Regions from separate parts of the Pseudarthrobacter sp. O4 genome, predicted to be linked through region 2. Evidence: predicted binding sites of a transcription regulator. Region 2 holds the regulator's gene; the other holds the start of a gene.
The links. The regulator LexA, encoded in region 2, represses DNA repair genes until DNA is damaged. The targets are predictions, from matches to a motif close to TCGAACANNTGTTCGA.
Positions count from the first base shown of each region.

Region 1: the regulator LexA is predicted to act here: its motif matches at 2,250-2,265, upstream of ACQCSU_RS02790 (DUF6504 family protein).

Region 1 covers NZ_CP189591.1:621,943-626,184, reverse strand. Annotated here, with positions in the region: gene ACQCSU_RS02815 (AAA family ATPase) at 1-81, opposite strand, end outside; gene ACQCSU_RS02810 (SOS response-associated peptidase) at 175-921, shown strand; gene ACQCSU_RS02805 (VOC family protein) at 1,011-1,433, opposite strand; gene ACQCSU_RS02800 (chorismate mutase) at 1,448-1,774, shown strand; gene ACQCSU_RS02795 (hypothetical protein) at 1,782-2,168, opposite strand; gene ACQCSU_RS02790 (DUF6504 family protein) at 2,300-2,638, shown strand; gene ACQCSU_RS02785 (DNA polymerase III subunit alpha) at 2,635-4,242, shown strand, end outside.
Region 2 covers NZ_CP189591.1:4,096,449-4,115,002, reverse strand. Annotated here, with positions in the region: gene infC (translation initiation factor IF-3) at 1-859, opposite strand, end outside; gene ACQCSU_RS19060 (DUF1844 domain-containing protein) at 1,205-1,591, shown strand; gene ACQCSU_RS19055 (MFS transporter) at 1,722-3,062, opposite strand; gene ACQCSU_RS19050 (SseB family protein) at 3,137-4,063, opposite strand; gene priA (bifunctional 1-(5-phosphoribosyl)-5-((5-phosphoribosylamino)methylideneamino)imidazole-4-carboxamide isomerase/phosphoribosylanthranilate isomerase PriA) at 4,077-4,823, opposite strand; gene ACQCSU_RS19040 (hypothetical protein) at 4,879-5,037, opposite strand; gene hisH (imidazole glycerol phosphate synthase subunit HisH) at 5,038-5,808, opposite strand; gene hisB (imidazoleglycerol-phosphate dehydratase HisB) at 5,805-6,425, opposite strand; gene ACQCSU_RS19025 (histidinol-phosphate transaminase) at 6,495-7,613, opposite strand; gene ACQCSU_RS19020 (LysM peptidoglycan-binding domain-containing protein) at 7,737-8,174, opposite strand; gene lexA (transcriptional repressor LexA) at 8,545-9,294, shown strand; gene ACQCSU_RS19010 (ATP-dependent DNA helicase) at 9,385-11,574, opposite strand; gene hflX (GTPase HflX) at 11,567-13,135, opposite strand; gene ACQCSU_RS19000 (class I SAM-dependent methyltransferase) at 13,680-14,294, shown strand; gene dapF (diaminopimelate epimerase) at 14,275-15,231, opposite strand; gene miaA (tRNA (adenosine(37)-N6)-dimethylallyltransferase MiaA) at 15,224-16,159, opposite strand; gene miaB (tRNA (N6-isopentenyl adenosine(37)-C2)-methylthiotransferase MiaB) at 16,223-17,797, opposite strand; gene ACQCSU_RS18980 (regulatory protein RecX) at 17,873-18,352, opposite strand; gene recA (recombinase RecA) at 18,543-18,554, opposite strand, start outside.

The DNA.
Region 1 (4,242 bases), 1.2 Mb from region 2:
GGCCTCAAGGGCCTTGGCGTAGCTTGTTTTTCCCGAGCCGGCCACGCCGCACATCAGGACCACCGTTGACGTTTTGACCATGCGGGGAGTCTAGGGGATACGGCCAGCCGGCGGGTGTCCCGGACTGACGGCCAGGCGGATGACACGGAATCCGTGCGGTGGCATGCTGGTGCCATGTGTGGACGCTACGTGATGGCCCGGGCCGTCGGAGACCTGCTGGCCGAATTCGATGCCGGGCTGGAGGAGGAGTTCGCGATTCCGCCGTCGTGGAATGTTGCCCCGACCGCGGACGTGCCGATCATCCTGGAACGGCTCGTGGACGGAAGCCCGGTCCGGCAGCTGCATATCGCGCGCTGGGGGCTGGTGCCGTCCTGGGCCAAGGACCCGGGCATCGGTTCGAAGATGATCAATGCACGCAGCGAGAGCGTCCTCGAGAAGCCCGCGTTCCGGAAGGCCACCCGGTCCCGGCGCTGCGCCGTCCCGGCGGACGGCTACTACGAATGGAAGGGCGAGGGCCGCAACAAGCAGCCCTATTACGTTCACCCCCGGGACGGGCGCCCCATTGTGTTCGCCGGACTCTTCGAGTGGTGGAAAGACCCTTCCAAGGCCGAGGGGGACCCGGAGCGCTGGATGCTTTCGACGTCGATCATGACCACTGACTCGCCGCCGGAGGGCTACGCCGGGGGAATGCTGGCCGAGCTGACCGCGCTGCACGACAGGGTCCCGCTGCCGATGGGCCGCCAGACCATGGAGACATGGCTGGATCCGCAGGCCGATGACGCTGCCACCCTCGTGGACCTGGTCCGGGCCGGGGCGCACGACGTCGCGGAGGGCTGGACGATCGACGCCGTGGGCACCGCCGTCGGGAACGTGAAGAATGACTCCCCGGAACTCATCCAGCCGGTGGGAAGCCTGTTCTAGCGCGCCGCTGGAGCGCAGGAACGCAGCCCGTAGGGGCGTGGCCGGAAGGAACCATCGATCTGCGCGGACTCCCGTGGTGACGGTGGGCGTCAGAGCGTCACCTTGCCGCCGCCGTCGACCGCCCAGCTGGGGTTGAAGGCGACCTCCCAGCGGTAGCCGTCGGGATCGGCGAAATAGCCGGTGTAGCCGCCCCAGGGCTGGGTCTGCGGCGCCGCGACGATGGTGGCCCCCGCAGACTCCGCTTCGGCCATCACCCAGTCGACTTCCGCCGCGCTGCCCAGATTGTGGCTCAGCGTGATGCACGGAATGCCGGCAGGGGGATCGGTGGCTGCTTCGGCCTGCATCTGCCCGGCGTCCCAGAGCGAGAGGACCAGGCCGTGGTTGGCCTGGATGAAGAGCACCTCGCCGGGGACTTCCCGCTGGACCGGCCATCCGAGGCCGTCAACGTAGAAGCTGCGGGCGGCGTCAACACTGCGGACACCCAGTGAAATTAAGTCGACTCGTGGCTGCATCATTCGATACTGTCATGCACATGTCCACAAATCACGCAGACGACAAGACCGCCCAGGCCGACAGGGAACAGCTCGCCGCCGTGCGGGTGGCTGTTGACGAGGTGGACGAGCAGATTGTGTCCCTGATCGGCCGCCGCGAACGGCTGATCCGGATCGCCGGAACCCTCAAGGCGGACAGCGCCGAGGTGCGTGCTCCCGGCCGGGTGGAGCGGGTGATCGAACACGTCCGCGCCACTGCGAAACAAAAGGACATCGACGTCGACCTCGTCGAAAAGACCTACCAGGCCATGATCGATGCCTTCATCACCCTTGAGCTGGAAGTGTACAAAGCCAGCTCCTAGCAGGGGCCTAGAGGGACTCTTCGACAGGCACGTTGGCCTGGTAGTCCCGGCCGTCACAATCGCTGAAGGCCGTCATGAGGTGGCCCTTGGGGAGGCCAAGCACAGTCGCAATGGGGAAGTTTCCGGTGATGGTGTTCCCCGAGTGTTCCACGCCCTTGAGGTCGAAATTCTCTTCCGTGCCGTCATGGTTGAAGTAGTAGAAGGAAACGGCCTCGCCGTTCACGAACTCAATACCCAGCCTGCGCTGATGGGAATAGTCCGGCCCGGCCGCCAGGAGGCCCACCACGTAGGCGCCTTGCCCCGGGATATTTCCGTCTATATCGAACGTCGCCACCAAGGTTGGATCCTTGGCGGCGATGCTTACATGCTTCAGGAGTGCGTTATGGGAGCTCATGGCTCAATCCTGCTACGTGTGCCAGCGTCCGTCCACCCCTGATCTAGGTTTTGTCCCGGGCCGGGCGTAGACTGGAATCATTCGAAGATATATTCGAACAAGGATTCGGTCGGGGTTTCCCGGGAGGCACTGTGGGCATGTTCAGCGAGTCGGTAGACGTCGTCTGCACACCCTCTGGCGTGCCTCTGAAGCTTGACTGGGCCGGCCGGCACTACACCGTCGGCGCCGAACCGGTCCGCTGGTATGAGCGGCGCCAATGGTGGGCGGAGGAACCGCGGGCCCCGCTGGGGAGCGGCCCCGGGCTGGTGGACCACGAGATCTGGCGGGTCCAGGTGCGCCCGGCTGATCCGTCCCCGGTTGATGGAGCCCCGGCGGAAACCCTCACCCTTGACCTGAGCCGGCACGTCGGCAGCGGCCGCTGGCGGCTGCTGAGGATCCATGACGCCCTCCGTCCCCAGAAAACGGCATGAGCTTCACCCATCTCCACGTCTCCACCGCCTTCAGCGCCCACTACGGGGTCTCCTGGCCGGATGAACTGGCCGCCGCGGCCGCGGCCGACGATGCCACCGCGCTCGCCTGCACTGACCGCGACGGCCTCTACGGGACGGTCAAGCACCTGTTGGCCTGCATGGCTGCCGGACTCGATCCGATTGTCGGGGTTGACCTTGCGGTCCTTGACGACGACGGCGACCTCCGCACCCAGGTGGGCGGACGCGTCGTCGCCCTGGCCCACGGACACAACAACGGCGCCGGTTACCGGGCGCTCTGCCGGCTGATCTCGGACGCCCACGCCCGCACCACCGGTAAGGCCGGGGGAGCGGTGCCCGTGGCCGTGACCCGGGCGGAGCTCGCCTCCCGGACCCTGCATCCGGAGACCCTGCAGCCGGTGCTGACGGTACTGATCGGTCCGGATTCCGACGTCGGCCGTGCGGTGGGCGGGCGGCGCTACCTGCGCCCCCGCACCCTGTTCAAGCGCTGGCTGGATGCCATGCCGCCGGGGACCCTCGCCGCCGAGGTGGTCACGCAACTCAGCACTCCCGGTGAGCCGCTCAGCACAGCCCACGCTGTGCGGATGCTCAAACTCGCCGCGGAACATGGCGTGCCCGCCGTGCTGAGCAATGCCGTGCGGTACGTCGCCGAGGACGGCGCGGCCACCGCGGATGTGCTGGACTCCGCCCGGGCGCTGAAATCCCTGCCCGAACTCTCGGCTGCCCCGCTGCTCCAGCCCAACGGGCAGGGCTGGCTCAAGTCGTCGGCGCAGATGCTGCAGCTGGGCAAAGAGATCATGCATGCCGCCGGGTACGGCGCCGCGGACCTGAAACGGCTGATGGCCCAGACAGAGGCGCTCGCGGACCGCTGCCGGGTGGACCCGGTCACGGACATGGGATGGAAGCAGCCCGTGGTCCCCGAAGCCTCCGTGATCGGAATCGCCGGGGATCCCCTCGTGGAGCTCAGCCAGCGTTGCGAGGCAGGCATCAGCCGCCGCTTCCCCGGGATCGCCGGTAAGCCCGCCGAGGAGCTGCGCGCCAGGCTGGGGCATGAGCTGCGGATCATCGACAGCCTGGGCTTCGCCGCCTACTTCCTGACCGTCGCCGAAGTCTCACGGATGATCCTGGACATGGGCGTCCGTGCCGCCGCCCGCGGCTCGGGCGCGTCCAGCCTGGTCAATTACCTGATCGACGTCAGCCAGGTGAACCCCCTCGAGCACGACCTCATCTTCGAACGCTTCCTCTCCCGTGACCGCGCCACCTTGCCGGACATCGACATCGACGTCGAAAGCGCCGAACGGCACAACGTCTACCGGAAAATCTTTGAGCGCTTCGGGTCCGAACGCGTCACGCTGATGAGCATGCAGAACGGCTACCGCGCTCGCGGCGCCGTGCGGGACGCCGGGCTGGCGCTGGGCATGGACGACGGCGAGATCGGGGACATCGCCAAGCAGCTGTGGCGGTTCTCGGCCCGGAACTTCCGGGAAGCCCTCGTGGAGAAACCGGAGCTGCGGGAATTCGCGGGGAGGGTGGAGCAGCGCGACTTCACCGAGAACCAGCAGCTGGACCTGCTGGTGGACCTCACG
Region 2 (18,554 bases):
CCTTGACCTCGGCGGCGGGGGCCTCCGTGGCTACGGTTTCTTCGACTGCTTCGTCCTTGACCGCGTTGTCCGCGGCAGGGGCCTCGGCGACGGCGGGAGCTGCTTCCGTTGCCGGAGCCTCCGTCTTGATCTGGTATCCCTCCGGAAGGAGGTCGGCCAGGGACTGCGTCAGCGGCGCACTGTCGTCGCCGGAAACGTCCATGCGGCCCGGGGCCCCCGAGGCCTTGGCTTCGTTCTCAGCCTTGGCTTCCGCGCGCTGCGTCGCACGGCGTGCCTCCGCCTTGGCCTCGGCCTTGTTCTTCAGGGGACCCACCACCATGACCATGTTGCGACCATCGATCCGCGGGCTTGACTCCACCACGCCGACTTCGGCGACGTCGTCGGCAAAGCGCTGCAGCAGGCGAATGCCCATCTCGGGGCGCTGCTGCTCACGGCCGCGGAACTGGATCATGGCCTTGACCTTGTCACCGGCACCGAGGAACCGGAGCGCGTGGCCGCGCTTGGTCTCATAGTCGTGGGTGTCGATCTTCAGGCGGAAGCGGATTTCTTTCAGAACCGTGTTGGTCTGGTTCTTCCGGGCCTCGCGTGCCTTGACCGCAGCTTCGTACTTGTACTTGCCGAAGTCCATCAGCTTGCACACCGGAGGCTTGGCCTGCGGTGCAACTTCAACGAGATCAAGATCGGACTCGGCAGCCAAACGCAGGGCATCCTCAATACGGACAACTCCTACTTGTTCGCCTGCAGGGCCGACCAGCCGCACCTCGGGGACGCGGATACGCTCATTGATTCTTGGCTCGCTAATGTTAAAGCTCCTGTGTTCGTGAGTGGCATTCCACCGGCAAATAGAGAAGGCCCCCAATTGCCGGAGCAATCGAAGGCCTCGAAGATCGGAATTGCCTGCCTCGTAGGAGGCGGCATGCGTTCCCGCCAGGCTGACGCCTCAGGGAAATGCCCGACCAGGTACCCGGCAACCTTGCTTCTTCCGAAGCTTCCCGAAGGAGAGCGGCTGACGCGGGTGGGAGAGAACTCCGCTTGCAAACTGAAATCGATTCTACCCAAAGAATCCCGTCCGGCGCACATACTCGACGAAGCAGGTATGGATCGGGGGCTTCCCAAGGGGAGTTCCTTCACTACGGCAGTTCAGCTGCCACAGTGAAGAAATCGAAATAACGACATTCAGTCGGTCTGTGACAAGCTTACCAGCATGAGCACTTCAGACAGTAATTCACACGTTTATGAGCCCGCCGGCTCTCAGGCCGACGTCTCGCAGCAGATCCGCGACATCTCCGAGGTCCCCGCGATCGAAGTCATCACCACCGCAGCGGTGCACCTGATGAGCGCAGCAGCAGTCAAGCTCGGCCTCGCCGCCGAGGAGAACGCAGAAGAGCTCAAGGACCTGGACGAAGCCCGCAAACTGATTACGGCTCTTGCCGGCCTGGTCACGGCTGCTGCCCCCGAGATCGGCTCGCAGCACGCCGGACCGTTGCGTGACGGACTGAGGTCCCTCCAGCTGGCTTTCCGCGAGGAGTCCATCCTTCCGGACGCCCCGGGCAAAGGCCCGGGCGAGAAATACACCGGACCGGTCAACTAGGAACCGGGCACAAGCTACTCACTCCGCGGCGGCGGGCGGACCTCAGCGGTCCGCCCGCCGCCGTCGTTAACCGCGGTGCGTCGAGTTCCCTGCACGGCGTTCCGAGGCGCTGCCCAGCCACACGCCTTGGCTAGGCTGCCGAGGCCAGCAGTCGACGACGACGGTGCTGCAGCACCAGCCCCACGAGGCACAGCACAACGCCGGCAGCCCCCACGGAGACGAACCCGGCCCCCGGGCCGACGCCGTCGATGAAGAGCCCGGCAAGCGGCGCCCCGAGGGCGACGCCGCCGGTCAGGGCCGATCCGTACCAGCCCATCGCCTCTCCGCGGCGGCTCTCGTCGACGAGTTCGGCGACCTTCTCCGAAGCCGCCGAGAGCACCGGGGCGCACAGCAGTCCCGGCAGCAGCGAGAGCAGACTCAGGGTCCAGGTGTCTGTCGCGAACGCCATCGGGATGGCCAGGGTGGACATGCCGAGCAGCAGCAAGATCGGCGAGATCGGCCGGTGCATGGCGCCGTAGATCAGCCCGCCGACCACCGAGGCCGCGCACCAGAAGAGGAAGACGAGCCCGATCTCGGCCTGGTGGCCGCCGGTCTCGAGGGCGGCCACAATGCCGACGTCGGTGCCGCTGAGCACCATGCCGGCCCCGGCCGCGACGGCGAAGACGGCAGCCACGGCCGCCGTGAACCAGGCGAAATTATGGTTGACCTTGTGGCGTAGCCCGGCGCGCCGCTGCCGCCTTTGCTCGGCGGCGGCTGCCAACGGGGCCAGCTCTGCGGCGGCTTCCTGCAGGTGTGCCGGGGCGGCAGCCACGACGGCGGCCTCCGCGCAATTCTGTTCATCCGCATCGAGTCCCGCCTCGAGCCCGGCGTCGAGGCCGCGGCCGGCCACGGGGCTGCGGGTCGGCGGGTTGAACCACATCAGGAACAGCCCGGACACCGAGGTGGCAATGCCGACGATGGTCAGGCCTACGACCGAGTAGCCGGCGGTGGCGACGAGGGCGCCGGCGGCGGGGCCGATCATGAAGACCAGTTCGGTGGAAATCGCATCGAGGGCAAACGCGGTGCGCCGCTGCTCCCCTGTGGCCAGGACGCCGAGGGACTGGCGCACGACGCTGAAGATCGGCAGCGTCAGCAGGCCGCCGACAAACACCAGCGGCAGCAGCAGCTCGTAGGACACGTGCGGCACGATCGACCAGATGACGGTTTCGGAAATGACGGACGGGATCAGGGCCTTGCGCAGGCCCGCGGTGTCGACACGCCGTCCGCGCCAGGGCGCCCCGACGGCGATGCCGATTGTCATGACTGCTGCCGCGGCGCCGGCGGCGGCATAGCCCTGGCCCAGGCTCAGGACGATGTGCAGGGTCAGCAGCACGCCCGCGGCGGAGTGCGGTATGCGGGCAATCATCCCGACCAGCAGGAGCCGCCTGATCGGCCGGACGGCCAGCAGCTCCTGGTAAAGCGTGAAGTTCACGGACTACATCCCTTTTGGTATTGCCCTCGGCAGCCTGGTACTGCTTCCGGCAGGAGTCCCCCGCTGGCCGTCAGCTATGGTGCTGCGCGCTGCAACTTGACTTCGATCGAGTCAACCCGCTCGGCAAACAATTCATTCCGGGCCCAGGCGTTGTTTAGGCCGGCCACGATGGACTGCACCCCCGCGGCGTCGAGCCCGTCCTCGAGGTAGAGGACCACCCGGAGTTCCGGGCCCGCACCTCCGCCGGGAAGCTGCCGTCCATCAGCCGCAGTTGAGGCAACTCCACCGCCTGGATGAATTTCAACACGCCGGACCTCCGGAAAGCCTACCGCGGCCGCGCCTAGGGACTGCGCCAGCACAGGATCAGCGTACGACGGGGTCCACGGCTGCTGCTGAGCGAGGGCCCAGACGGCGGGCCGGCGCACCACATACGTCAGGTCCGAGCCGGGGTCCAGAACCAGCAGCTCGGCGCCCTCGGCGACGGCGGACAGCGCTGCCCGGGCCGTATACACGGCAACCGGGCGGGCCTCGGGATGCCAGGCCTGAAGCGCCGCGGCCGAGGTGAACACAGGCATGGCCGTCCGGCCGTCGGGCGCCTTGAGGGTGACGAGGGCCATGTCGGACTCCTTGTCCCCATGCAATTTGTCCCCTGCCGGGCGGGTCGAGCCTTCGCCCTCTTCCGCGAGCCGGGCAAGGATCGGCACGAAGACGCGTGCGGTGGCGAGTGAGGCGATGACTGCGGCTTCGTCGCCGTCGCCGCTGGCGAGGCGCGCGAGGGCCGCCAGGTAACCGGCGTCCGCCGCGCCGTCGTCGTCTTCGAAATTGTGGATCCTGGCGTCGTCGCCGGCGAGGCTCCGCCCGGCCCACGGCTGGCCGGCCGAGTCGGCCGGACCGCCGGCGCCCGCCAGTGCTGCCGCGATGTGCCCGGGCAGATGCCGGGGCGGGACGGTGTTCCCGCCTGCGTCCGGCGCCGGGTTGGTGCCTGCTGGCTGGTGTTCCATGGCTGCGGTCCGGTTAGCGGCGGCCGGCGGCGTCGAGTGCCTCGGGCAGCGTGAAGTTTCCGTTGTAGAGGGCCTTGCCGATGATCGCGCCCTCGACGCCGAGCGGGACGAGGGAGCGCAGCACCTTGAGGTCCTCGAGGCTGGAGATGCCCCCGGACGCGACGACGGGCTTGCCGGTCTTCTCCACCATCCGGCGCAGCAGCTCGACGTTGGGACCCTGCAGGGTGCCGTCCTTGGTCACGTCCGTCACGACGTAACGGGCGCAGCCAGCCTCTTCCAGCCTGGCCAGGACCTCCCAGAGGTCGCCGCCTTCCTTGGTCCAGCCGCGTCCGGCGAGGGTGGTGCCGCGGACGTCCAGGCCGACGGCGATCTTGTCGCCGAAGCGCTCGATCACGCGGGACGTCCACTCCGGGTTCTCCAGCGCCGCGGTGCCGAGGTTGACCCGGGCGACGCCGAGATCGAGGGCCTTCTCGAGCGATTCGTCGTCGCGCAGGCCGCCGGAGAGCTCCACTTTGATGTCCAGGCGTCCCACGACTTCGCGCAGCAGTTCGGCGTTGGATCCCCGGCCGAAAGCGGCGTCAAGGTCCACGAGGTGGACCCACTCGGCCCCCTGCTGCTGCCAGTTGAGTGCGGCCTCCAGCGGGGTGCCGTAGCTCGTTTCGCTTCCGGCTTCGCCCTGAACGAGCCGGACGGCCTGGCCGTTGACGACGTCGACGGCGGGCAGCAGCTCGAGCACGGGCAGCGGGGTTTCGGTGGTCATCGGGGATCCTCAGCTTCTCAGGTGGCGGCGGATGGTCGGGAATGCTGCGGGACCGCTAGGAGGCGGGCAGCGTCAGGAAATAGGCGGCCAGAAGCGACATCCCGGCCAGCACGTAGAAGACGATCTGGACCCAGCGCGGACTCTTCTGCTGCCGGAAGGACAGCGCCCCGCCAACCAGCAGGCCGGCAAGCCCCATCAGGACGATGGACCACATCTAGGCGGCCTGTTCCGGGCCGGCGCCGGTTGCGCTGCCCGGGGCGGCCGCGTCCGGGGACCCCTTGCGCAGGCCCTCGACCCAGTTGCGCAGCAGGCGTGCGCCGGCGTCGCCGGACTTCTCCGGGTGGAACTGGGTGGCGCACAACGGACCATTTTCAACCGCCGCGATGAACGGGGCGCCGTGTTCGGACCAGGTGACCAGCGGCGCAATCATCCGGGGCTGGATCACGTCGAAATCCCAGTTCTGGACGCCGTAGGAGTGCACAAAGTAGAATCGCTCGTTCTCGACACCGGCGAACAGCTTCGAACCTTCCGGCACCGAAACTGTATTCCAGCCCATGTGCGGCACCACCTCGGCAGGCAGCAGTTCCACCTTGCCGGGCCACTCCCCCATCCCAAGGGCCTCGGTGCCGTGTTCCACACCGGCCTCGAACAGGACCTGCAGGCCCACGCAGATAGCCAGCACGGGACGGCCGCCGGCCACGCGGCGTCCGATCATCCGGATCCCGTCGACGGCCTTGAGCTCGCGCATGACCGTTTCGAAGGCTCCGACACCGGGGACGACAAGGCCGTCGGCGTTCAGGACGTCCTCGGGCCTGGCACTGAGGATGACCTCGGCGCCGGCCCGCTCCAGGGCACGGACGGCCGAGCGGACGTTGCCGGATCCGTAATCCAGCACCGTAACGGTGGGTTTGCCCTCGGGTGAGACGGGCTTCCGGCCGGCGTCGGGGTTGAGGATGGCGCCGTCCTGCAGCACCTTGCCGGTCACAGTGCACCCTTAGTGGACGGGATGCCTTCGACGCGGGGATCCGGCTCGACGGCGGCGCGCAGGGCGCGGGCGAAAGCCTTGAACTGGGCCTCGACGATGTGGTGCGGGTCCCGGCCGGCGGTGACATTCATGTGCAGGCAGATGCCCGCGTGCAAGGTGATCGCCTCGAAGACGTGCCGGGTCAGGGAACCCGTGAAGTGTCCGCCGATCAGGTGGTATTCCTGGCCTGCCGGCTCGCCGCCGTGGACCAGGTACGGCCGCCCGGAGACATCGACGACGGCGTGCGCCAGGGCTTCGTCCAGCGGCACCGTCGCCTCGCCGAAGCGGCGGATGCCGGCCTTGTTCCCCAGCGCGGTGCGCAGGACCTCGCCAAAGGTGATGGCGACATCTTCCACCGTGTGGTGGACATCGATGTGCGTATCGCCTGTGGCCTTGACCGTCATGTCGATCAGGGAGTGCTTGCTCAGCGCCGTCAGCATGTGGTCATAGAACGGGACCGAGGTGCTGATGTCCGAGACGCCGGTGCCGTCCAGGTTGATCTCGACCAGGACGGATGACTCGCTGGTGGTCCGTTCCAGGCGGGCGGTCCGGGCAGCGGTTGATCCGGTGATGCTCATGTGCAGGTGTCCTTTTGTGATGAAGGCGGTGCTAGGCGTTCTGGCGTTGTGCTTGACCCGGAGTCAAGTCTAGGCCCGCTGTTTCGCGGGGCTGCTCAGGATCTGGTCGAGGGCCTCAAGGAAGGCTGTGGTTTCCGTCTCAGTGCCGGCGGTGACGCGCAGGTGGCCGGGGATGCCGACGTCCCGGATGAGCACCCCGGCGTCCAGCAGTCCCTGCCAAACCGCGTGCGGGTTTTGGAGACCGCCGAAGAAGACGTAGTTCGAATCCGAGGCGGACGGCTTGAGGCCCATCCGCTGCAGTTCGGCAACGATCCTGTCCCGCTGCCGCTTGATGTCCTCGACGTCGGCCATGAGCGCCACGCGGTGGTGCAGGGCGGCAAGGGCGGTTGCCTGGGTGATGGCGGAGAGGTGGTACGGAAGCCGGACGAGGCGAAGGGCGTCGGCCACCCCGGGGGCTGCCGCCATGTAGCCCACGCGCGCGCCGGCAAGGGCGAAGGCCTTGCTCATGGTGCGCGAGACGATCAGCCGTTCCCGGCCCGGCAGCAGCTCGAGCGCACTCGGCGTACCGTCGTGGGCGAACTCGTGGTACGCCTCATCGACGATCACGATCGTCTGGCTGGCTTGGCCGGCCTCGTACACAGCCTGCACCACATCGAGACCCAGGCCCGTGCCGGTGGGGTTGTTCGGGGAGCAGAGGAAGACGATGTTGGGCTGAAGTTCGCGGACCTGGCGCGCCGCCGACTCCGCACTCAGCCCGTAGTCATCGGCCCGCACCCCCACGATGTATTCCGTGTCCGTCCCCGCGGCGAGCAGGGGGTACATGGAGTACGTGGGAGGGAAGCCCAGTGCCGTGCGTCCGGGTCCGCCGAAGGCCTGGAGGATCTGCTGGAGCACCTCGTTGGAGCCGTTCGCTGCCCAGATGTGCTCCGCGCCCAGCCCATGCCCGAGGTATTCCGCCAGGGCTTCGCGCAGTTCCGTGAACTCGCGGTCCGGATACCGGTTCAGGCCGGCCGCTGCCTCTGTTACGGCCGCGGCGATGGCCGCTCGGACGTCCGCCGGCACACCGTGGGTGTTCTCGTTGACGTTGAGCAGGATGGGGACGTCCAGCTGGGGTGCCCCGTAGGGGCTCATTCCCCGCAGATTGGTCCGGAGGGGAAGTCGGTTCAGGCGCTCTAACTGGTCAGTCACTTCAGTAGTTTAAGTGAGACGGCGGCGGGCCCTGAAACTGTGACGGCTCGGGCCAGGTCCGTCGGCGCCTTGGCGGCTGCTTGGTACGCGACGTTCCCGGGGCCGGAAGACTACTGGGCTGGACTACTGGGCCGGGACGAAGAGCGTCTGGCCGGGCAGGACGCGGGCGGCATCGAGGTTGTTGAGCTGGACGATGTCGGCGACGACGTCGCGGGGGTCGCGCCCGGGTGCCACGGTCCCGGCGATGGCCCACAGCGATTCCCCGGGCTGCACCGTGACAGAGACGGTGGGGGTCAGTGACAGCTCCTCAACAGATTCGGAAGCCTTGGCGGGTGCATTCAGGAAGCCGCTGAAGGAAAGGATCAGGGCGGCCAGCAGGATCAACGGCACTCCGAAGAAGACGAACCGCCCTCGCCTGGTCAGCCGCAGGGGTGCCTGCTTGGTGCGGGACGCACCGCCTGCCGGAGCGGCCGGACGGAAGGAAACCCGCGGTACGGACCGGCCATACCCGCCGGATGCGTCATGGCCGAAAGTGTGGTGAAACGCGCTTGATGCTGACATGAACTGAGCCCTCCTGGACCATACTGTGCCGCCCGGCGTACTCCACGTACTTGCCGCCAACCGGCCTAACCTTCGAACATAGAACCGAACAAACGCCCTCATCCAACTGCGATGCCTCATCAAACCCCCGGAAGTTCGAACACATCTTCGAACTTCACCTGTCCAGTTTTAGCACCTATTAACGAACATTGTCGAGACTCGCTAGAACAAATGTTTGAAATAACTGTGTGGCTGGCCTACGTTTGAGTCACAGGACAACCACTTCTGCAGTCGATCATCAGTAGTTGATCAGCGGGGTCTGACATTCAGGCCGGAAGGTCCCGGTAACTGCCGCAAGGCAGCCGGGCGGATTGGAAAGGCATTGGCGAATATGGCAGCACCAGCCACCGGCGGCCGGGCGTCCCAACGGAGCCCGCAGTCAGCCAGGCCTCCCAAGAGCCTGACCGTCCGGCAGAAGAAGATCCTCGAAACCATCCAGCGTTCGGTGACGGACAACGGCTACCCTCCCTCCATGCGCGAGATTGGCGATACCGTGGGACTGGCGAGTCTCTCCAGCGTGACGCACCAGCTCTCCCAACTCGAGAAGCTCGGCTACCTGCGGCGGGATCCCAAGCGGCCGCGCGCCATGGAAGTGCTCATGCCGCTGACCCTTGACGAGGGCAGCTCCAAGGTCTCGGGAGTGGCGAAGTCCAGCGGCCTGCGTGCCGTGGGCGGGCTGTCCGTCTCGGAACTGGCCAGCGCTACGGATACCGCAATGGTCCCCCTCGTCGGCCGTATCGCGGCCGGTGGCCCCATCCTCGCGGACCAGGTTGTGGAAGACGTCATGCCGTTGCCGCGCCAGCTGGTGGGCCACGGAGAGCTCTTCATGTTGAAGGTGGCGGGCGACTCGATGATCGATGCCGCCATCTGTGATGGCGACTGGGTGGTGGTGCGCCGGCAGGGTGACGCCGTGAACGGCGACATTGTTGCCGCACTGCTGGACGACGAGGCCACGGTCAAGACGTTCCGCCAGCGCGACGGCCACACCTGGCTGCTGCCCCAGAACACGCAGTACGAGCCAATCCTCGGCGACCACGCCGTCATTATGGGCAAGGTCGTCTCGGTCTTGCGCTCCCTCTAGCACCTGCCACACAGAGCCCCGCCGGCGTCCCCCGGAAGGGGGATGCCGGCGGGGCCCAACACATTCCCTGCTGCGGGGTGCTCCGTCCGCCTACTTGGCGGTCTGCGCCGACTCCTTGGAGAGCCGTTCCAAAGCCGCCATGGCAATTGCCGGATCGGTGGTCGGCCAGAACGGCGGCAGAGCGGCCCGGAGGAATCCCCCGTAGCGTTCCGTGGACAGCCGCGAATCCAGCACCGCCACGACTCCCTTGTCCGTCGTCGTGCGGATCAGCCGTCCGGCTCCCTGGGCCAGCCGGATCGCGGCGTGGGTTGCGGACACACTCATGAATCCGTTGCCGCCGGCCTGGGCCACCGCGCGGGAGCGCGCTGTCATGAGCGGGTCATCCGGCCGCGGGAACGGAATCCTGTCGATGACTACGAGCCGGCAGGAGCCCCCCGGGACGTCGACGCCCTGCCACAGGGACATGGTGCCGAAGAGGCAGGTGTCCGGTTCATCGGCGAACTGGCGCACGAGCGCCGTCATGGTCGAATCCCCCTGGCACAGAATGGTCATGTCCAGCCGGGGGCGCATCGCCTCGGCGGCGTCCTCGGCAGCCCGCCGGGACGAGAAGAGGCACAGTGCCCCTCCGCCGGAAGCCCGGATCAGTTTTTCCAGCTCGTCCAGCGCCTCCGGGGACGTGCCGCGGCCGGGCTTGGGCAGGTGCTTGGCAACATAGAGGATGCCCTGCTTGGGGTAGTCGAAGGGCGAGCCGACGTCGACTCCGGTCCAGCTGGGCGCGCCGGGGCCTACCAGGCCCAGACCTCCGGCCGCCGGTTCGAAGGCGGAGCCGATGGCCAGGGTGGCCGAGGTCAGGATGACCGTGTGGTCCGCGAACAGACCCTCGCGGAGCCGTCCGGCGACGCTCAGCGGGGCCACGTTGATCAGGGCCGGTGCGCTCTCGTCCGGCTGGGAGTATCCCTGCGCAGGGTCGAAAGTGCTGTTCCGGGAAAACCAGACCACCTCGCGGTTTTCGCGGGCAGCGAGCAGCCGTTCGCAGAGTTCCAGGATGACCATGAGGCGGGAGCGCGCGAGCTGGCGCCCGCCGTCGGCGGTGTTGGCGCTGTCCCCCTTGGAATCGGAGAGCGCGGCGCGGCAGGCGTCACGCAGCTGGTCCACGGAGTCGAGCTGCTCGCTGTTGAGCCCGTTGGGCATCAGCCCGCTGGGGACTCCTTCAATGGCAAGCTCGAGGTTGGACGCGGCGTTGTTGAGCGCGTCCACCGTGATGCCGGTGTGCTTCCGTGCCCCGGAGGCGGCGACATGCACCATTGCCACGGAGAGCTGGCCGGACACGGCCCCGGTGACGCGGTCCTGCAGCTCGTGCGCCTCGTCCACCACCACGACGTCGTACTCGGGCAGCACGGCGAGGCCTTCGAAGGCGCTGACCGCCAGCATGGCGTGGTTGGTGACGACGACGTCGGCGTCGGCAGCGTTCTGCCGGGCCAGTTCGCTGAAGCATTCGGCCGCCAGGGGGCACTTCTGCGCGCCGAGGCATTCCATCGACGTGACGGAGACCTGGCGCCAGGCGCGGTCCGTCACACCGGGCATGAGCTCGTCACGGTCCCCGGTGGCGGTCTCCTCGGCCCATTCGCGCAGCCGGACGACTTCCTTGCCGAGCTGGGAGGAAGGGCCGCCCATGGCGGCAGCGAAGTGCGGCACGGACGTGTCCTCGCCGAGGGAGAAGAGCTGGCCCTCGGAGGGTTCTTCGGAAGGGAAGCCTCCCTCGAGCTTGTGTTTGCACACATAGTTGGAGCGGCCCTTGACGAGGGCCACCTTGACCGGGCGGTCCAGGGCAGGGGTGATGGTCTTGAGCAGCCTGGGCAGGTCGCGGCCCACGATCTGGGTCTGCAGGGCCAGCGTGGCGGTGGAGACGAGGGTGGGTTTGTCACTGACAAGGGAATGCGCGATCAGCGGGATCAGGTAGGCCAAGGACTTGCCAGTGCCGGTGCCGGCCTGGACCAGCAGATGGTCGCCGGTGTCGATTGCCTGCGCCACCTGCCGGGCCATCTCGTGCTGGCCGCTGCGGCTCTGTCCGCCCATGCCTGACACCGCCCTGTCGAGCAGATCGATCACGAACTCCTCGCCGGGTGGTCCGCCGGTTCCTGCTGAACCCTTGCCTGCTGAACCCTTGCCTGCTGAACCCTTGCCTGCTGAAGCCTTTCCGCCGGACGCGTCCCCTTCCGGGTCCTCCCCCGCCGGGCGGTTCGCGTCCGGGTCCCCCCCGGCCACCGCTGCCTCAGTCATTGCTGATGAACGAATCCAGTTCAGCGGCCAGGCCCTCGCGCACCATCACGACGGCGCGGGTGCCGGTCTCCTCGTGGTCGAGGCTGAGGATCTCGGCGTCGGTCTCGTGCAGTTTGTTGAGCAGGTCCCCACGGTTGTACGGGATCATCAGTTCCAGCTTCACGCTGGGCCGCGGGATGCCCTCGCTGATGGCCTTGAGCAGTTCCGGGATGCCCTCGCCGGTGCGTGCCGACACCACAATGTGGCGCGGTTCGCGCTGCTTGAGCCGTTCGATCACGAACGGGTCGGCGGCGTCGGCCTTGTTCAGGACGATGATTTCCGGCACCTTGCGGGCGTCGACCTCGCTGAAGACCTTGCGGACGGCGGCAATCTGGCCCTCCGGATCCGGGTGGGAGACGTCGACGACGTGCAGGATCAGGTCCGAGTCGGCAATCTCTTCCAGGGTGGAGCGGAAAGCCTCCACGAGCTGGGTGGGCAGCGAGCGGACGAACCCCACGGTGTCGGCGAGGGTGTAGCCCAGTCCGTCCGAGGTTTCGGCCTTGCGGACCGTCGGGTCGAGGGTGGCGAACAGTGCGTTCTCCACCAGGACGCCGGCGTCGGTCAGCCGGTTCAGCAGTGACGACTTGCCGGCGTTGGTGTAGCCGGCGATTGCCACCGAGGGCACTGCATTACGACGGCGGTTGGCGCGCTTCGTTTCCCGGGCTGGCTTCATCGCGGCGATCTCGCGCCGCAGCTTGGCCATCCGGGTGCGGATCCGGCGCCGGTCCAGTTCGATCTTGGTTTCACCGGGACCACGCGAGCCCATGCCGGCACCGGCGCCGCCCACCTGCCCACCGGCCTGGCGGGACATCGAATCACCCCAGCCGCGCAGGCGCGGGAGCAGGTATTCGAGCTGGGCCAGTTCGACCTGGGCCTTGCCTTCGCGGCTCTTGGCGTGCTGCGCGAAGATGTCGAGGATCAGGGCCGTGCGGTCGATGACCTTGACCTTGACAATGTCTTCCAGGCTGCGGCGCTGGGACGGAGCCAGTTCGGCGTCGACCACGACGGTGTCCGCGCCGGTGGACATCACGATGTCCTTGAGTTCCTGGGCCTTACCGGAGCCAAGGAAGGTGCCCGGATCGGGCTTCTGGCGGCGCTGCACAATCCCATCGAGGACCTCCGAGCCGGCGGTCTCGGCCAGGGCGGCGAGTTCGCGCAGCGAGTTCTCGGCGTCGGCGAGGGTGCCTTCAGTCCAGAGACCGGCGAGGACGACGCGTTCGAGGCGCAGTTGCCGGTATTCGACCTCGGTGACGTCTTCCAGTTCGGTGGACAGGCTGCCGGTACGGCGCAGTGCGTGCCGTTCCTCAAGGTCCTGCTGGTCGCCGTCGTAGTTGCTGTGTTCCTCGTCCGGCCGTGAGATCGCCTGGGCCTTGCCGAGCACCGACTTGGACTCGCCGGCGGCCGGGGACGCCTTCCGGGCAGGGGTTTCCTTGGAGAGGATCCGGTCGATGACAGCTTGGATTTCCGCAGGACTCATGTCCTGGGCTGCTGAATCGGGTCCGGTGTTGGGCTGACTGGTCATGGTCTCCTTTGAAGGTTCGGCAATTTCAGAATAGTGCCGATCGGTGCCGTGTGGGGCGGAATTCGCGCTGGGCTGACGACTATTGGTCAAACGGGCCTCCTGGGATGCCCGCGGCGGCGGTGCCGGGGCAGGGTGGGAGCGGGAGAAGTGGGCGGAAACTAAGGACCGATCCTGGCGGATCAGGCCGCTTTTGAGGGATGTTCATTCGCTGAGCATTGCGGGACTCCAAGTGATGCGGGCGCCGGACAGGGAAGGAATCACTGGATTGGGCGCGCTGCACGAAAAAAACTTGCGGAAGGTAGGGACCTGCGTCGCTGCGGGGACGGGACTTAACCCGTGCCGGCTACTTGAAGTTCAAGAACATGCCTCAAAGACTAGCAGACTGTCATTCTGCCCGGACCGGCAGGCGCCCGGCGGGGCGGCCACTGCTTCCCGGCGGGTTCGCATCGGGGTTCGCATCGGTTTCCCATCGGTTCCCATCGGTTTCCCCTGCGGTTCCCATCGGTTTCCCATACAGGTCGAGGGCCAACTAATCTGGCCAGTTATGGAGTCTGCACACTATTTCAGCGCCCAGCCGGCCGGGCCGTTCACCCGCAAGCCACTGACCGTGGAGCTTGCCGGTGAGACACGCCACCTGCAGACCGCCTCGGGAATCTTCAGCCCGGACGGCATCGACAAGGGAACGGCCGTGTTGCTGGCCGATGTGCCCTCCCCTGCGCCGCAGGGAAACCTTCTGGACATCGGCTGCGGCTGGGGCCCGATCGCGCTGACCATGGCGCTGCGGGCACCTCATTCACGCGTCTGCGCGGTGGATGTGAACGAGCGCTGCGTGACGCTGACGAACGAGAACGCGGCGCTCCTGGGGCTGGGAAATCTCACGGCCAGCACACCCGACGCCGTCGATCCGGAGCTGCGTTTCGACACCATCTGGTCCAACCCGCCGATCCGGATCGGCAAAGACGAGCTTCATGCCCTGCTGCTCCTGTGGCTGCCGCGGCTGGCCGAGGGCGGCTCGGCCTGGCTCGTGGTGCAGAAGAACCTGGGGTCCGATTCGCTTCAGCGCTGGCTTGCCGCCGAGCTGGACAGCAGCTTCACCGTGACGCGCGAGAGCACCTCGAAGTCGTTCCGCATCCTGCGGGTCAGGAAAGCGTCCCGCTAGCCACGAGCACGGCCGGGCCGCTGAGCTCGACATGCTCGTGGCCTTCGGTGCCGAGGAAGAATTTCACGCCGACGACACCGCCTGGCACGTGGACGTTCCAGACGTCCGGGGCGCCCTGGCCGGCCCAGTGGCGGATCGCGACGGCGGCCGCGCAGGCGCCGGTGCCACAGGACTGGGTTTCGCCCACGCCCCGCTCGTGAACGCGCATGGTGATGGTTCCGACGCCGTCGTGCACCAGCGGCTCGGAGGGCACAACAAACTCGACGTTGGTGCCGTGGGGCGGCGTCGGATCCACATGGGGTGCGGTGAACAGCTGCGTGGCCTCGAGCTCTGCCAGTTCGGCCAGTGCAACGACGGTATGCGGGTTGCCCATGCTCACGGACAGAGCGGGCCGCGCGACCTCAAGTCCTGTGGCGCTGACCAGTGAATCCATGGCTCGCGCGGTGGCCTCGCCCGGGAAGATGAACTCCCAGGGGCCCATGTCGACGGCGTACCCTGCCGCGGTGCGGACAATCGTCTTGGCCCCGCCGCGGGTGCCGATGGTCAGGGATTCCCCGGCGGGCAGCTCGACGAGGCCTTCGGCGATCAGGAAGTGCACAAAGACGCGGACCCCGTTGCCGCACATTTCCGAGAGCGAGCCGTCGCCGTTGCGGTAGTCCATGAACCATTCGGCGTCCGGGTGCTCCGTGAGCAGCTCCTGGCCTTCCGGGAGCAGCCTGGAGGGGACGGCGCGGATCAGGCCGTCTCCGCCGATGCCGCGGTGGCGGTCGCACAGTGCTGCGACCTGCTCCGGGGTGACGGACAGGGTGCCGTTCGGGTCGGCGAGGAGCACAAAGTCATTGCCCGTGCCGTGTCCTTTGGAGAATTTGAGTCCGCTCAGGGCCGCAGTGTTGGCTTCTGCGTTTTGGTCAACGGCTGCGGCGAGGGTTTCATCCATGATTCAAGGTTACCGGTCCCGGATGGCCGGGGCGGCACAGTGCGGCGGCCTTGGTCACGAGGCCGGGATCCTGCCAGTCCAGCCAGTGGATGCGGGGGTCCGCCCGGAACCAGGTCAGCTGGCGGCGGGCGAACTGCCGGGTCGCGACGATGGTCTCCTCGGCCGCCTGTTCCACGCCGGTCTCGCCGTCGAGGACCCGGAGGAACTGGGCGTAGCCGAGGGCCCGCGGGGCGGTCCTGCCCAGCCGGAGCCCGGCCCCATCAAGCCGCCGGACCTCTTCGAGCAACCCCTGGTCCACCATGGCGTGGACGCGGCGGGCGAGCCGCTCCCTGAGCAGTTCGCGGTCCACCTCGAGGCCGATCTGGACGGCAGGCTGGAAATACTCGCGGGTGGGCATGAAGGCGCTGAAGGGCCGCCCGGTCAGTTCGTGGACCTCGAGGGCTCGGATGATCCGGCGGGCATCGCCGAGCCGGCCGGCGGACGCCGGATCCACGGTCTCCAGCCGGGCCCGCAAAGGGGCGGGGCCGTCCGCTTCCAGTTCCGCCTCCAGCCGGCGGCGGATGGCAGGATCGGTGCCAGGGAATTCCAGCACGTCAAGGGCGGCGCGGACGTAGAGCCCGGAGCCGCCGGCGAGGATGGCGCGCTTGCCGCGGGTATGGATGTCCGTGATGAGCGCGCGGACCTGCTGCTGGAAGTCCGAGACGCTGGCTTCCCCGGTCACGTCCAGGATGTCCAGGAGGTGGTGCGGCACCCCCCTGCGTTCGGCGTCGGTGATCTTGGCAGTGCCGATGTCCATGCCGCGGTAGAACTGCATGGAATCGGCGTTGATGACTTCGCCGTCGAGCTCCAGCGCGAGCGAGACGGCAAGGTCGGACTTGCCGGAACCGGTCGGCCCGACGACGGCTATCACCGGCGGTGCGTCCCGCACTGCGTCGGCCTGAGTGTCCTCCTGTGCCTTGCCGGCCGGAATGCCCTCCGGACCTGCCACCGGCTAGCGGCCGCGGACCGGTAGGGTGGGCATGCCCAAAGACACACCCGTCCTGCCGGAGGCGGCCCCCGGCGCCGGCGCGCCGCAGGAGTCGGCCTGGGACCTGTCCCAGGCATCGCCTGCGCGGGAGCGGCGGAGGCTGTAGTCGTCCGCCGTCACCGGGTCGGCGACGAGGTGGAAGGACGCAGCCTCGGTGATGGTGACGGTCACGAGATCGCCGGGGCGGGGCACTTCGGCGCCGGCGGGGACGGAGAAGTGGACCAGCCGCTGGTCCTGGGCGCGGCCGGAGAGCCGGTGGGTTTCCTCGGCTTTGCGGCCGGACTGGGCCGTGACCATGACCTCGACACGGCGGCCGAGCTGGCGGGCGTTTTCCTCGGCAGCGATCCGGTCCTGCAGCGCGGTGAGGCGTTCGAAGCGTTCCTGGACCACGGGCTTGGGCAGCTGATCCGGGAGGTCCGCGGCGGGGGTGCCGGGGCGTTTGGAGTACTGGAAGGTGAAGGCGGTGGCGAAGCGCGACTTCTCCACGACGTCGAGGGTGGCCTGGAAGTCCTCTTCAGTCTCACCGGGGAACCCGACGATGATGTCGGTAGAGATGGCCGCGCGCGGGATCTTTTCCCGGACCTTGTCCAGGATGCCGAGGAACTTCGTGGAGCGGTAGGAACGGCGCATGTCCTTGAGGACCTTGTCCGAGCCGGACTGCAGCGGCATATGCAGCTGCGGCATGACGTTGGGGGTCTCGGCCATGGCGTCGATGACGTCATCGGTGAAGGCGGCCGGGTGCGGGCTCGTGAACCGGACGCGTTCCAGGCCGGGGATGTCCCCGCAGGCGCGCAAGAGCTTGGAGAAGGCCTGCCGGTCGCCGAATTCGACGCCGTAGGAGTTCACGTTCTGGCCCAGCAGGGTGACTTCGATGGCGCCGTCGTCAACGAGGGCCTGGATCTCGGCCAGGATGTCACCGGGCCGGCGGTCCTTTTCCTTGCCCCGCAGGGCCGGGACGATGCAGAAGGTGCAGGTGTTGTTGCAGCCCACGGAAATCGACACCCAGCCTGAGTAGACCGAGTCCCGCTTGGTCGGAAGCGTGGAGGGGAAGACGTCGAGAGATTCGAGGATTTCCAGCTGCGCCTCGTTATTGTGCCGCGCCCGGTCCAGCAGGGCGGGAAGGGCACCGACGTTGTGGGTGCCGAAGACTGCGTCCACCCAGGGTGCTTTCTTCAAGATGGTGTCGCGGTCCTTCTGCGCCAGGCAGCCGCCGACGGCGATCTGCATGCCGGGGTTGGCGGCCTTGACCGGAGCCAGCATGCCGAGATTGCCGTAGAGCTTGTTGTCGGCGTTCTCCCGGACTGCGCAGGTGTTGAAGACCACGACGTCGGCCAGCTCACCTGCGGCGGGGACGTAGCCGGCGGCTTCGAGCATCCCGGACATCCGCTCGGAATCGTGCACGTTCATCTGGCAGCCGAAAGTGCGCACCTGGTAGGTACGCGGCTGCGCGGCAGCATGCGCGGGCAAGGCGTCAGCTGCAGACGAGGAGTCCAGGGAGGGCGTGGTACCGGCTGCTGGGGAGGGAATGGTCAAACTCACCTGTTAAGGGTAACGGGTCCGCGCCGCCGCCGTGCCGGAGGGTTCACCCGACTCCGGGTTCAGTAGACTCCGGATTCAATAGTCCGGGTCTGCTTCCGCCCCCGCTGCCACGGCTTCGAGCACCTCGCCCACGATCCTGAAGGCCTGCGAGGGGTGGTACCCCTTGCGTGCGAGCATCGAGGCCAGCCGGCGCGTGGTCTTGTCCCGCACCTCGCGGTCTTCGAATCCGGTGACGCCGCGAAGTTTGCGCTGGACGAGTTCCCGGGCCGCGGCCTCCTCGTCTTCGTCGCTGAGCTGTTCCAGGGCGATGGCGGCGGTGTCCGCGTCGATGCCTTTGTCCGCGAGTTCCCGCCGCAGGGCGCCTTTCGCGAGCTTTCGGCTTTGGGACCGGCTCCGGACCCACATGTCCGCGAACTCCGCGTCGTCGACGAGCCGGACCTCTTCGAAGCGGTCCAGTACGGCTTCGGCGACATCGCCGGGGATGTTTCGCTCGGCCAGCTTTCGGGCAAGCTGAAGTCTGCTCTTGGGCGACGACGTCAACTGCCGCAGCACGATGGCCCGGGCTACCGCCGCCGGATCTGCGTCCCGGCGCTGCTCGGGCGAGGGACGGGAACGACGGCGCCCGTCCTGAGGACTGTCCTCACGCCCGGCGCGGTCGGCAACGCCCGGGGCAGGACTCCCGGATGAGAATCCTGCCCCTTTGCGCGCTCCGCGTCGTGAAGGCGTGCCTTCGGACACCAGGCCGTCAGAAGCCGTC